Regions from separate parts of the Hymenobacter seoulensis genome, predicted to be linked through region 1. Evidence: riboswitches for the same ligand, from Rfam matches in the RefSeq annotation. Region 1 holds a riboswitch; the other holds the start of a gene.
The links. A riboswitch is a leader RNA that binds a small molecule or an ion and turns the genes downstream of it on or off. The one in region 1 is predicted to bind S-adenosylmethionine.
Positions count from the first base shown of each region.

Region 1 (5,131 bases):
CGGCGGCCATCAAGCAAATGGTGCGCGGCGTTCTGTTTGGCTCTACGCACACTACGCGCCGTCCGCAGGCCGATACGCCGTTGGCTGAGCGCGAAGCTGCGGTGAAGAACACGCTGCGGTATTACCGCAATACGGCTGCCGCGGAAGGAGCCATGACGGGAGCGGGCGGCTTCCTGCTCGGGCTGGCCGACTTCCCGTTGCTGCTCGGCATCAAGCTGAAGTTCCTATTTGATGTGGCGGCCCTCTACGGCCACGACGTGCGCGACTACACCGAGCGGTTGTTCCTGCTGCACATTTTCCAGCTAGCCTTCAGCAGCCAGCATACTCGCAACGAGATTTACAGCCGCGTTGCTAACTGGGATGCCTACCGCCACACGCTCCCGACCGATGTGCAGGAATTCGACTGGCGCACGTTTCAGCAGGAGTACCGCGATTACATTGACTTGGCCAAAATGGCGCAGCTAGTGCCCGTAATTGGAGCGGCCGTAGGAGCGGTGGCCAACTACCGGCTCCTGGAGCAGCTCGGCGACACAGCCATGAACTGCTACCGCCTGCGCTGGTTTGCCGCAGAGAACACGCCTGATGCTTTACCCAACGTAACTACCTAGTAACGGCCTAGACTGGCTTTGCTCATAAAACAAAAAGCCCCAGCGCAGGAATGCGCCGGGGCTTTTGGGTGAGGTAGGTGGCACTAGCTTTTGGCCTTACGTGGATGCTGGGCTTTGTGCTTGGCCATTTTCTCCTGTTGCAGCTGAGCATACTTCGCGTATTGATCAGCGCTTAAAATTTGCTTGAGTTGGGCTTCGTAGCGCTCCTTGCCGGCCTTCATGGCTTGGTGGCCCTGCTTTTTATCGGCGGTGGAAGCTACTTGCGTGCGCTTGGCCTGCATTTCCTGGTAGCGGGCCAGGTTCAGCTGCCGGACTTGCTCGGTTTGAGCAGCCGAGAGGCCTAGCTTCTGGCTGAGACTTTTTGCTTTTTGCTCAGCGCGCTGCTCAGGGGTTTTGGCGGCCTTGGTGCCTTTTTGGTGCTTGGCGTGTGCTGCTTTTACGGGCGTAGTTTGAGCCGAAGCGGCAGCAGCAGAAAGGGAGAAAGCGGCGAGGAGAACGAGAAGCTTTTTCATGGCTATGTTAGATTGTTTAAATTCAGGGAAAGAAGCAGGCCGTCGTCCGGAACAGGCGTTTATGCTTCTGCTAGGTCAATAGGCAACTCAGATGCCAACTTTAAGCAAACCCGGACCCTAGCAGCCTCTGAAAATATTTAAATTTTCCGGTTAAACTTCCGCCAGTAAAATCTATCAGCAAAAGCAGTGTTCTGATAGTGAGCGTGTTATGAGTTGATAAGACTTGGCTGCTAGGGCACCAGTTGGCTTCAGGAGTTGATAAAATACGCAGTGTGGTAGAGCGAGAAAGACCCTGTTTGCAGGAGCAGCATTCCGGTTCTACCTTTGTCGCATCAATTCTTTCTAGCCCAAAGGATTGTTTTTATACAGAGGCGCTGAGAGACAGGCTCTATGACGCGTCGGCAACCATCCGCAACAGCCGGAACGGTGCCAATTCCTGACCATATAAAAACAACAAGCCGTGGACTTTTGCCTCTGCCGTAGTACCTGTTTCGTAGTTTCCGCTGCCCTTCTCAGTGGGCCCTATAGGGCCCAGCGCTGCTGTATGAGCCGCTGTTGTTGCTGTTGAGGCTGCGGCTTCTGCCCTGAGTTTTTGACCCATTTGGCTTTGGATGGTATCGTTACCTAGCATTCAAGCCCTAGGCATCTCTTTTCTTCTCTTCATTTCCTGGCCAGCGCTGCTGCCTGTAGTTGCCCGGCAATACGCGTCGCTTTCGGCTTTTTAAGAAGCTAGTAAGGCTACGTAATGTGCTGACATCGGCAACCCGCGTTGCTAGCCGGTTAAGCGGCAGCAGGCGTTGCAGCCAGGATATTCTCTTACCAGCCAACTACTACCTGGCGAATCACTTTATGCTCAGAAAATCATTGGAACTGCTTCGGCAGGAAGCGGCCGAAACGGGCGCTAACACCCTGAAACGAAGCCTGAACGGCTTCAATCTTATTACCATTGGCATCGGTGTCATCATTGGGGCGGGCCTGTTTTCGCTCACGGGCATTGCGGCCGCCAACAATGCTGGTCCGGCCGTTACGCTCTCGTTTGTGGTGGCAGCAGTGGGCTGTGCTTTCTCGGCGCTGTGCTACGCTGAGTTTGCCTCCATGGTGCCGGTTGCGGGCTCCGCTTACACCTATGCCTATGCCACCATGGGCGAGCTGTTTGCCTGGATTATCGGTTGGGACTTAGTGCTGGAGTACTCCGTAGGCGCGGCCACGGTGGCTATCAGCTGGTCGCAGTATCTGCTGAAGTTCCTGAGCAAATACGGTATCAACCTGCCTCCGCAGCTGGTGATGTCGCCGTTTGAAACGGCTACGATGGCTAATGGCACCGAAGTTCACGGCTTGGTGAATATACCGGCCATGCTTATTGTGCTGGCCATCACCATGATTATTATCCGCGGTACCTCGGGCTCGGCCTGGTTTAATGCCTTGGTGGTTACGCTGAAGGTGGCCGTGGTGCTGGTATTCATCGGGCTCGGCTGGCAGTACATTGACCCCGCCAACTACCAGCCGTACATCCCGCAAAACACCGGCACGTTCGGGGAGTTTGGCTGGAGCGGTATTCTGCGCGGGGCAGGGGTAGTATTCTTCGTATTCATTGGCTTTGATATTGTTGCCACCATGGCCCAGGAAACCAAAAATCCGCAGCGCAATATGCCCATCGGCATCATCGGCTCCCTGCTGATTTGCACCGTATTGTTTGTGCTTTTTGGCCACGTCATGACGGGCCTGGCCAACTACACCGAGTTCAAGAACAGCGCTGCGCCCGTGGCTATTGCCATCGAAAAAACGCCGTACGCCTGGCTGTCATCGGCCGTGATTCTGGCCATTATCATCGGCTACACCTCCGTTATTCTGGTGGATTTGCTGGGCCAGAGCCGCGTGTTTTTTAGCATGGCCAAGGATGGGTTACTACCCCCGGTATTCTCCCGAATCCATGAGCGGTTCCGCACCCCTTTGCAGTCGAATCTGCTACTAGGCTTGTTTATTGCCTTATTCGCGGGGTTTGTGCCGATTTCGGTGGTAGGCGAAATGACCTCTATTGGCACCTTGCTGGCCTTCGTAATGGTGTGCCTGGGCATTCTGATTATGCGCAAGCGTGAACCCGACGCCCCACGTGGCTTCCGCACGCCGTGGGTGCCGCTGGTACCTATTCTGGGTATCCTGACCTGCCTCATAATGATGCTGTCGTTGCCTTGGGAAACGTGGTTGCGCCTGGCAGTGTGGCTGGCCATTGGCTTGGCTATTTACTACGGCTATGGCCGCAAGCACAGCAAGCTGGGGCAGCAAAAGCAGCAGCAAGCCGCCTAAACGCAGCAATTCTTCTTATCAAGATGACTATCACAACCAGCCGATGCGCTACGCTCGGCTGGTTGTTTTTTTATGCGCCAAGAACAGTAGTTTTGACGCACACTACTTTATACTAATCCTGATTTTACTGTGGAAACGAGTACGCCTGAAGTTGCTACCGCCTCTCTATCGAAACCAGCCCCAGCTTATCCTACCTTAAAAGAAAGCTGGACATTTATCGGCTGGTATTTACTCGTGACGCTACTCGTGGGCCTGCCTACCTCTTTGCTCGCCAGCAAGGTGCTGCACCTATCAAAATCCGTAACTGGTATGGTTGTGGCCGTGTTGTCTAACGTAGCCCTGCTTGGGTTTATGCGCTGGAAAGCCGGCAAGCGCTGGAACCCGGTGCAGTTCACGGGGCAAGAGAAGGGGTGGCTGTACGCCCTGCTGCCCCTACTGGTGCCGGCCCTGGTAATGGTGCTGTCGGTGGTGCAGCTACTAGGGCTTCCTGACTGGCAGCAACGCTTTTTTGAAGAACTTGTGCACGAGCCAGTAGCGGCGTTCCTCGTAGGAGTTGTTGCGGTACCCATACTGGAGGAAGTGCTATTTCGGGGCGTGATTTTACAAGCCTTGCTCCGCGCATACCGGCCGTGGGTTGCCATTGGCCAGTCGGCGCTGCTCTTTGGCATAATACATTTTAATCCCGCCCAAAGCCTGGGAACCGCCCTAATTGGGGTAGTACTAGGGTGGCTTTACTACCGAACCCGCTCCCTGTGGCTGTGTATCAGCATACATGCGCTCAATAATCTGTTGGCTTTCGCCTCCATGATATGGCCTGTGGGCAAGGCGGCTGATAGCCCGGGAATCTTGCTTGCTACGTCGCCGGGGCTGTATATCGGGTTGGTGCTGCTCAGTGCCCTAGTACTTTTCCTGGTGCTGCGGCGTGTGCAGCAAACCACCACACCGGTACCGATGCCTGAACTGCTACCAACTGAGGAAGAACCACTCCTTTCTGTTAGGGCTTAACTCCGTTTTACTAGGTAGCTAAATGCCTCAAACCGGTGCTGACTCAACAAGCTAATCAGGATAACGCTGGGCTTGTAGGCTTTCCGGCAGTAGCTTTAAATTACTAGGTCTGCTAAGTTGATAAATCACAAAAAAGCCCCACCAATGAATCGGTGGGGCTTTTTTATAGGGCGCTCATACGCGTTACATAAACACTTTGCGCAGCGCCCAGAGGCTCCAGATGATAACCATCAGGCCCACGCAAACAAACATCCAGCGCACCGGAATGCGGCCGGCCAAGCGGGCGGCAAGTGGAGAGGCCGCTACGCCGCCCACAATTAGGCCCAGGATGATTTGCCAGTGCGAAATGCCCAGCGTGGCGAAGAAGGTGACAGCGCTGGCAAACGTGACAAAAAACTCCGTGACACTAACCGAGCCGATAACATACTGCGGGGTGCGGCCTCCGGCAATGAGCGTGCTGGTAACCAAAGGCCCCCAACCGCCGCCGCCAAACGAATCGAGGAAGCCGCCGGCCGCGGCCAGCACGCCCAGCTTCTTGTGCTTTTTGCGCGGACCCGGCTTGGCAAAGGCTTTCGAAATAATGCGAATACCCAGCAGCAGCAGGTAAAGAGCCAGAAACGGCTTCACGTAGCCCGCATACACTTCGCCAAACCTGGAAAGCAGATACGCGCCCGTAATAGCGCCCAGCACTCCCGGAATCAG
Region 1 is NZ_BAAGWD010000003.1:158,309-163,439, reverse strand. It holds gene ACYVHC_RS14340 (EcsC family protein) at 1-608, shown strand, start outside; gene ACYVHC_RS14335 (hypothetical protein) at 692-1,120, opposite strand; SAM riboswitch class I at 1,479-1,571, shown strand; gene ACYVHC_RS14330 (amino acid permease) at 1,970-3,424, shown strand; gene ACYVHC_RS14325 (CPBP family intramembrane glutamic endopeptidase) at 3,659-4,429, shown strand; gene ACYVHC_RS14320 (TSUP family transporter) at 4,613-5,131, opposite strand, start outside.

Region 2 (5,131 bases), on a different contig from region 1:
AGAAGTAGCCTGCACCTGAAAATTATCAATACGAACTGGGCCAACGCCAGACGCGCCACTTACTAGTAGCCGTACCACAACCGCTGCTTTGTTATTGAGGCTGCTTTGGCTTGAAAGGTCAATCAGGTGCTCGGTCCAGAATCCGCTGCCAGTGGTTATGGGTGTTGCGGTTTCAAACGTGCGCCCACCATCACCACTGAAAGCTACTGTAATAGTACTGGCACCCGTGGACGGGTGGTACTGCTGGTAATAAAGCTTATAGCCAAAATAGCTGGGCAGATTAGCTCCGCCAAGCACAAATTCAAGATACCGGGTATTCGTGCCGGCTGAGTTGTTCATACCTAGTGCCAGGCCAGCGGTACCCGCCGTGAAGGCGCTTGAGCCAGTGGCAGTGCCCGTGAACGTAACGAAGGGCTCGGTTGAGGAAACGGAGCTAGTGACGTCGGTAGCCACTGTCGGCGAGATGCTGCTGAAGCTGGTGCCGCTGTTGAAATCGTAACTGACGACGGTCGTCGTCGTCTGGGCTTGGCTGTTGAAGCTGCTCCACAAAAGCAGCAGAACGGTAAGGCGTGTAAACAACGTCTGGGACTTCATATACCAGGTTTAGTGGGAGTTATAACGTGCTAGCCAGTGCTCTGCACTACCCGCCCCTAACCGACATGAAATCAAAATTGTCCAATCATCACTGTACAAGATTTTATGCCTCGACAGTACTTACTGTTCACCTATAGCCATAAAAAAAGCCCTTTTGCATAGTACAAAAGGGCTTTTCTAATTAGGAAAAAACTTGGTTTATTCCTTTTCTAGGCGCAACTCCGCGCCTTGGGGGCTTTTTAGGGTCAACTTGTCGTCGGTCAGGGTTACTACATCAAAGGTGTTGCTTTGGGTAGCACCGTCGGGCGTCATCGTGATTTTCTTGGCCGCCTGATCAAAGGTGTACTTACCGTTCACTGCTCCGGTTGGCGACATCATGGTGTACTGCTGGTTCGCGAAGAACGTGATGCGCTCATCTTCCTGGGCATCGGTCTGTTTTACTTTGTCGCCGGAAGCGCTGAGTTCTTTATCGGTTTTCCATACTTTGCTTTCCTTACCGTAAAGCATATTAACGCCTTCTACTTTACCTTCTTTGCTGCCACAAGCAGCCGTGAAAAGTACTACCAGCATAAGCAGGCTAGCTAGCAAGCGAAAAGAGGAAGAGGGGGTTTTCATGGGGAGAATGGTTAGATGAGAGAGTAGATTTTATGTCTCTGCTCAGCCTCCTGGATAACCAGGCTGCTAGGTCAGCATTGCCACTCTTACGGCAGCATTCCCCAAGATGTTCGCGCTACAGTCCGGCTACAACTTATTGCATTATCAAGCGTAAGAGAGGCAAACCAGACCAGTGCATCGTGCTGATTCTCGGTCAATTCCCCTCTCACAACTAAACTGACTTACTGCTATGGGACTGTTTGATTTCCTTTCTAACGACGGCGATAAGAAGCCTGTTCAGCCTACTACTCCTCCGGCAGCGGGTGGTGCCACCGATTTTTTTGGCAACGCCAACCAGGCCGCAGCTACTACTACTCAGGGCGATACCTATACCGTAGTAAGCGGCGACTCGCTTTCGAAAATTGCCAAGCGCCATTACGGCGACGCGGCCAAGTGGCACCAGATTTATGACGCCAACAAAAGCGTTATCGGCTCGAATCCCGACCTAATTGAAGTAGGACAGGTACTGACGCTGCCCAAGCTCTAGCATTTCTCTAGCTTCGAAATATCCAAAAAAGCCACCTCTTACAAGGTGGCTTTTCTGTGTTTCTAAAGTTCCCTGTAATATGTTTCGGATGGTGGTATGGCCCACAGAGACTAAGGCTCACTGTTGCCTAAAGTGTACCCTCTGCTCAACAGGAGCAGAAAAGACAGCTTGTTGCCTGCATCTATTAGTGCCTGCCAATCAACAAGTTGACGGCTACTCATCTTAACGCAGCATAAGCATATTAGCAGTATCGGCTGATTAAAAATTATTTTCACTAGCTATTGCATATATCGAAACTAGGCCTATACCTTTGCAATACCAACTAGGTACTCTCCCGCTCGCGGCGGGGCAGTTTTCAAAGATTTATACAGAAGTGGCGAGAGAACAGGCTCCCTGACCCACTGGCAACCTTCGACCGCGCGAAAGGTGCCAATTCCTGCCCGACCAGCCATTCGGCGGCGGGGCATATAACTCAGAGTGCCATGGAAAACACCTTCGCTTTCGCCCTTCCTTCCGCTGCTGCCCAGTCTGCTTTGTTGCTTACTGCCCAGCCGCTTACCTGCGTTTCTAGGGCTTCTGTAGCCGCCCACGCTGCTTGGCGAATGCGAATGCGCTGCTGTAGCGGCGCTTGTTGTTGCTGTAGCTAGCCCACGCACGGCGGCCCAGCTTCTCCCCTCCCCTGTTTCCTGGGCTTTGGCCCCTGGTGCTGCCTAGGCAGCGTCGCCTGGCTCGTCTGTTTGCTCAGCTCGCCCTCACAGGTTGCTGACTTCAGCCCGGCTCCTGCTACGCCCTTGCGTAGCCCCCACTGTAGCGGTTTACGCTCCCTTCCTTCATATCCAACTTCCTGCTAACCAGCCTTGCTATGTCCACGCAGAACGCTCACTTCGAGACCCTCCAACTCCACGCCGGCCAGCAGCCCGACCCCGTAACCGGGTCCCGCGCCGTTCCGATTTATCAGACGACCAGCTACGTATTCAAGAATGCCGAGCACGGTGCTAACCTGTTTGCCCTGAAGGAGTTCGGCAACATCTATACCCGCTTGATGAACCCCACCACCGACGTGTTCGAGCAGCGCATAGCCGCGCTGGAAGGTGGCGTAGCGGCACTGGCTGTTTCTTCGGGGCAGGCGGCGCAGTTTATTGCCCTCAACAACATTCTGCAGGCCGGCGACAACTTCGTGAGCACTACGCACTTGTATGGCGGCACTTACAACCAGTTCAAGGTGGCGTTCAAGCGGTTGGGCATTGAGGTGCGCTTTGCCAACGGCGACCAGCCTAGCGAATTTGAAGCTCTGATCGACGAAAATACCAAGGCGCTTTACCTCGAAACCATCGGTAACCCGAGCTTCAGCATTCCGGATTTTGAGCGCATTGCCGCCATTGCCAATAAGCACGATCTGCCACTCATTGTGGACAATACGTTTGGAGCCGGGGGCTACCTGTTCCGGCCACTGGAGCACGGCGCGCACATTGTAGTTGAGTCGGCCACAAAATGGATTGGTGGCCACGGCACCAGCATTGGCGGCGTGATTGTAGACGGCGGCAAATATGACTTCGGCAACGGCAAGTTCCCGCAATTCACGGAGCCCTCGGAGGGCTACCACGGCCTCGTTTTTAATGAGGTATTCGGCAAAGGTGGCCCGTTCGGCAACATTGCTTTCATCATTCGGGCCCGGGTAGAAGGCCTGCGCGATTTTGGCCCTTCGCAGAGCCCGTTCAACTCTTTCCTGTTGCTGCAAGGCCTCGAAACCCTAAGCCTGCGCGTAGACCGCACCGTGGAAAATGCCCTGCGCATTGCTACTTGGCTAGAGCAACATCCGCAGGTAGAAGCCGTGAACTATCCCGGCCTGAAGAGCAGCCCGTACCACACGCTGGCCCAGAAGTACCTGAAGCGCGGCTACGGCGGCGTGCTCACCTTCGCCATCAAAGGCACCAAGGAAACCGCTATACAGTTCATTGATAACCTGAAGCTAATCAGCCACCTGGCCAACGTTGGCGACTCTAAAACGCTGATTATTCAACCCTCGGCTACCACGCACCAGCAGCTTTCTGAGGCAGAGCAGCGGGCAGCCGGCGTAACACCCACGTTGCTGCGCCTGTCGTTGGGCACGGAGCACTTCGAAGACATTCGGGCGGATTTGACCCTAGCCTTTGACGCCGTGCGCACGGCAGCTACTATTCCTTCCGGGGAGAGTGGCAGCACCCTCCTACCCGAACCCGAAACCGAACACGTTGCCACGCTGGAAGTCTGATACTTGAGAGGGGTTGATGCCGGGCCGCAGGTGAGAGAGCGGCTCGGATCAGCTTCCAGCAACGCAGCGCGCGGGCTGGTGCCTGGGCTTTCAGGAGAGAGGAAGCCGAGGACCAACGCCGCCCGCACTACAGCCGGGGCGGAGCCGGGCAGAATCGGCTCCGCCCGCAGGCTATTGACTTTGAAATTGCCCTAGTACCATGCCTTCCGAAGAAGAACCACACCTGTTTCGTTTGCCTAGGCCACTTCGGCTGGAAAGCGGCGCCATATTGCCTCAGGTGAACGTAACCTACCATACCTACGGGCGCCTAAATGCCTCCCGCGACAATGTGCTATGGGTGTGCCATGCCCTCACGGCTAACTCTGATGTGCTGAGCTGGTGGCCGGGGCTAGTAGGACCGGGCTGTTATTTCGACCCCGCCGACTGGTTTATTGTGTGCGCCAATGTACTAGGCTCCTGCTACGGCACAACCGGTCCAGCCTCTGCTGATGCCGACACGGAGCAAGCACCATATCAGGCGTTTCCGCTCCTGACCATCCGGGATATGGTAGCTGCCCATGAGGCCTTGCGTGAGCACCTTGCCCTACCGTCTATCCATACCCTGATTGGCGGCTCTTTGGGTGGGCAGCAGGCAGTGGAGTGGGCGGTGCAGCGGCCGGCATTGTTTGAGAACCTAGTGCTGCTGGCTACCAACGCACGGCACTCGGCCTGGGGCATTGCCTTCAATGAAGCCCAGCGCCTAGCCATCTTCGCCGACCCAACCTACCACACGACCACGCCGGACGGCGGCGCGGCGGGGTTGCGGGCAGCCCGGGCCACGGCGCTGCTCAGTTACCGCAGCCACCACGCCTACGGCCGCACCCAAACCGAAACCGACGACGAGAAGCTGGACGATTTTCTGGCCAGCTCTTATCAGCGTTACCAGGGTGATAAGTTGGTGGCGCGCTTCAACGCTCACAGCTACGTAGCCCTGTCGCGGGCTATGGACAGCCACCACGTGGGCCGGGGCCGCGGCAGTGTAAAAGCAGCCCTAGGGCGCATTAGGGCCCGAACCCTGGTACTTGGCATAACTTCTGATATACTGTTCCCGACTTCTGAGCAGCAGCAGCTTGCCCGCTACATCCGGGGGGCGCAATACGCTGAAA
Region 2 is NZ_BAAGWD010000002.1:692,755-697,885, reverse strand. It holds gene ACYVHC_RS10815 (IPT/TIG domain-containing protein) at 1-594, opposite strand, end outside; gene ACYVHC_RS10810 (lipocalin family protein) at 793-1,209, opposite strand; gene ACYVHC_RS10805 (LysM peptidoglycan-binding domain-containing protein) at 1,439-1,735, shown strand; SAM riboswitch class I at 2,096-2,209, shown strand; gene ACYVHC_RS10800 (O-acetylhomoserine aminocarboxypropyltransferase/cysteine synthase family protein) at 2,598-3,986, shown strand; gene metX (homoserine O-acetyltransferase family protein) at 4,186-5,131, shown strand, end outside.
Region 2: it holds a riboswitch for S-adenosylmethionine, as region 1 does, so the genes downstream of both, ACYVHC_RS10800 (O-acetylhomoserine aminocarboxypropyltransferase/cysteine synthase family protein) here and ACYVHC_RS14330 (amino acid permease) in region 1, are expected to answer to the same signal.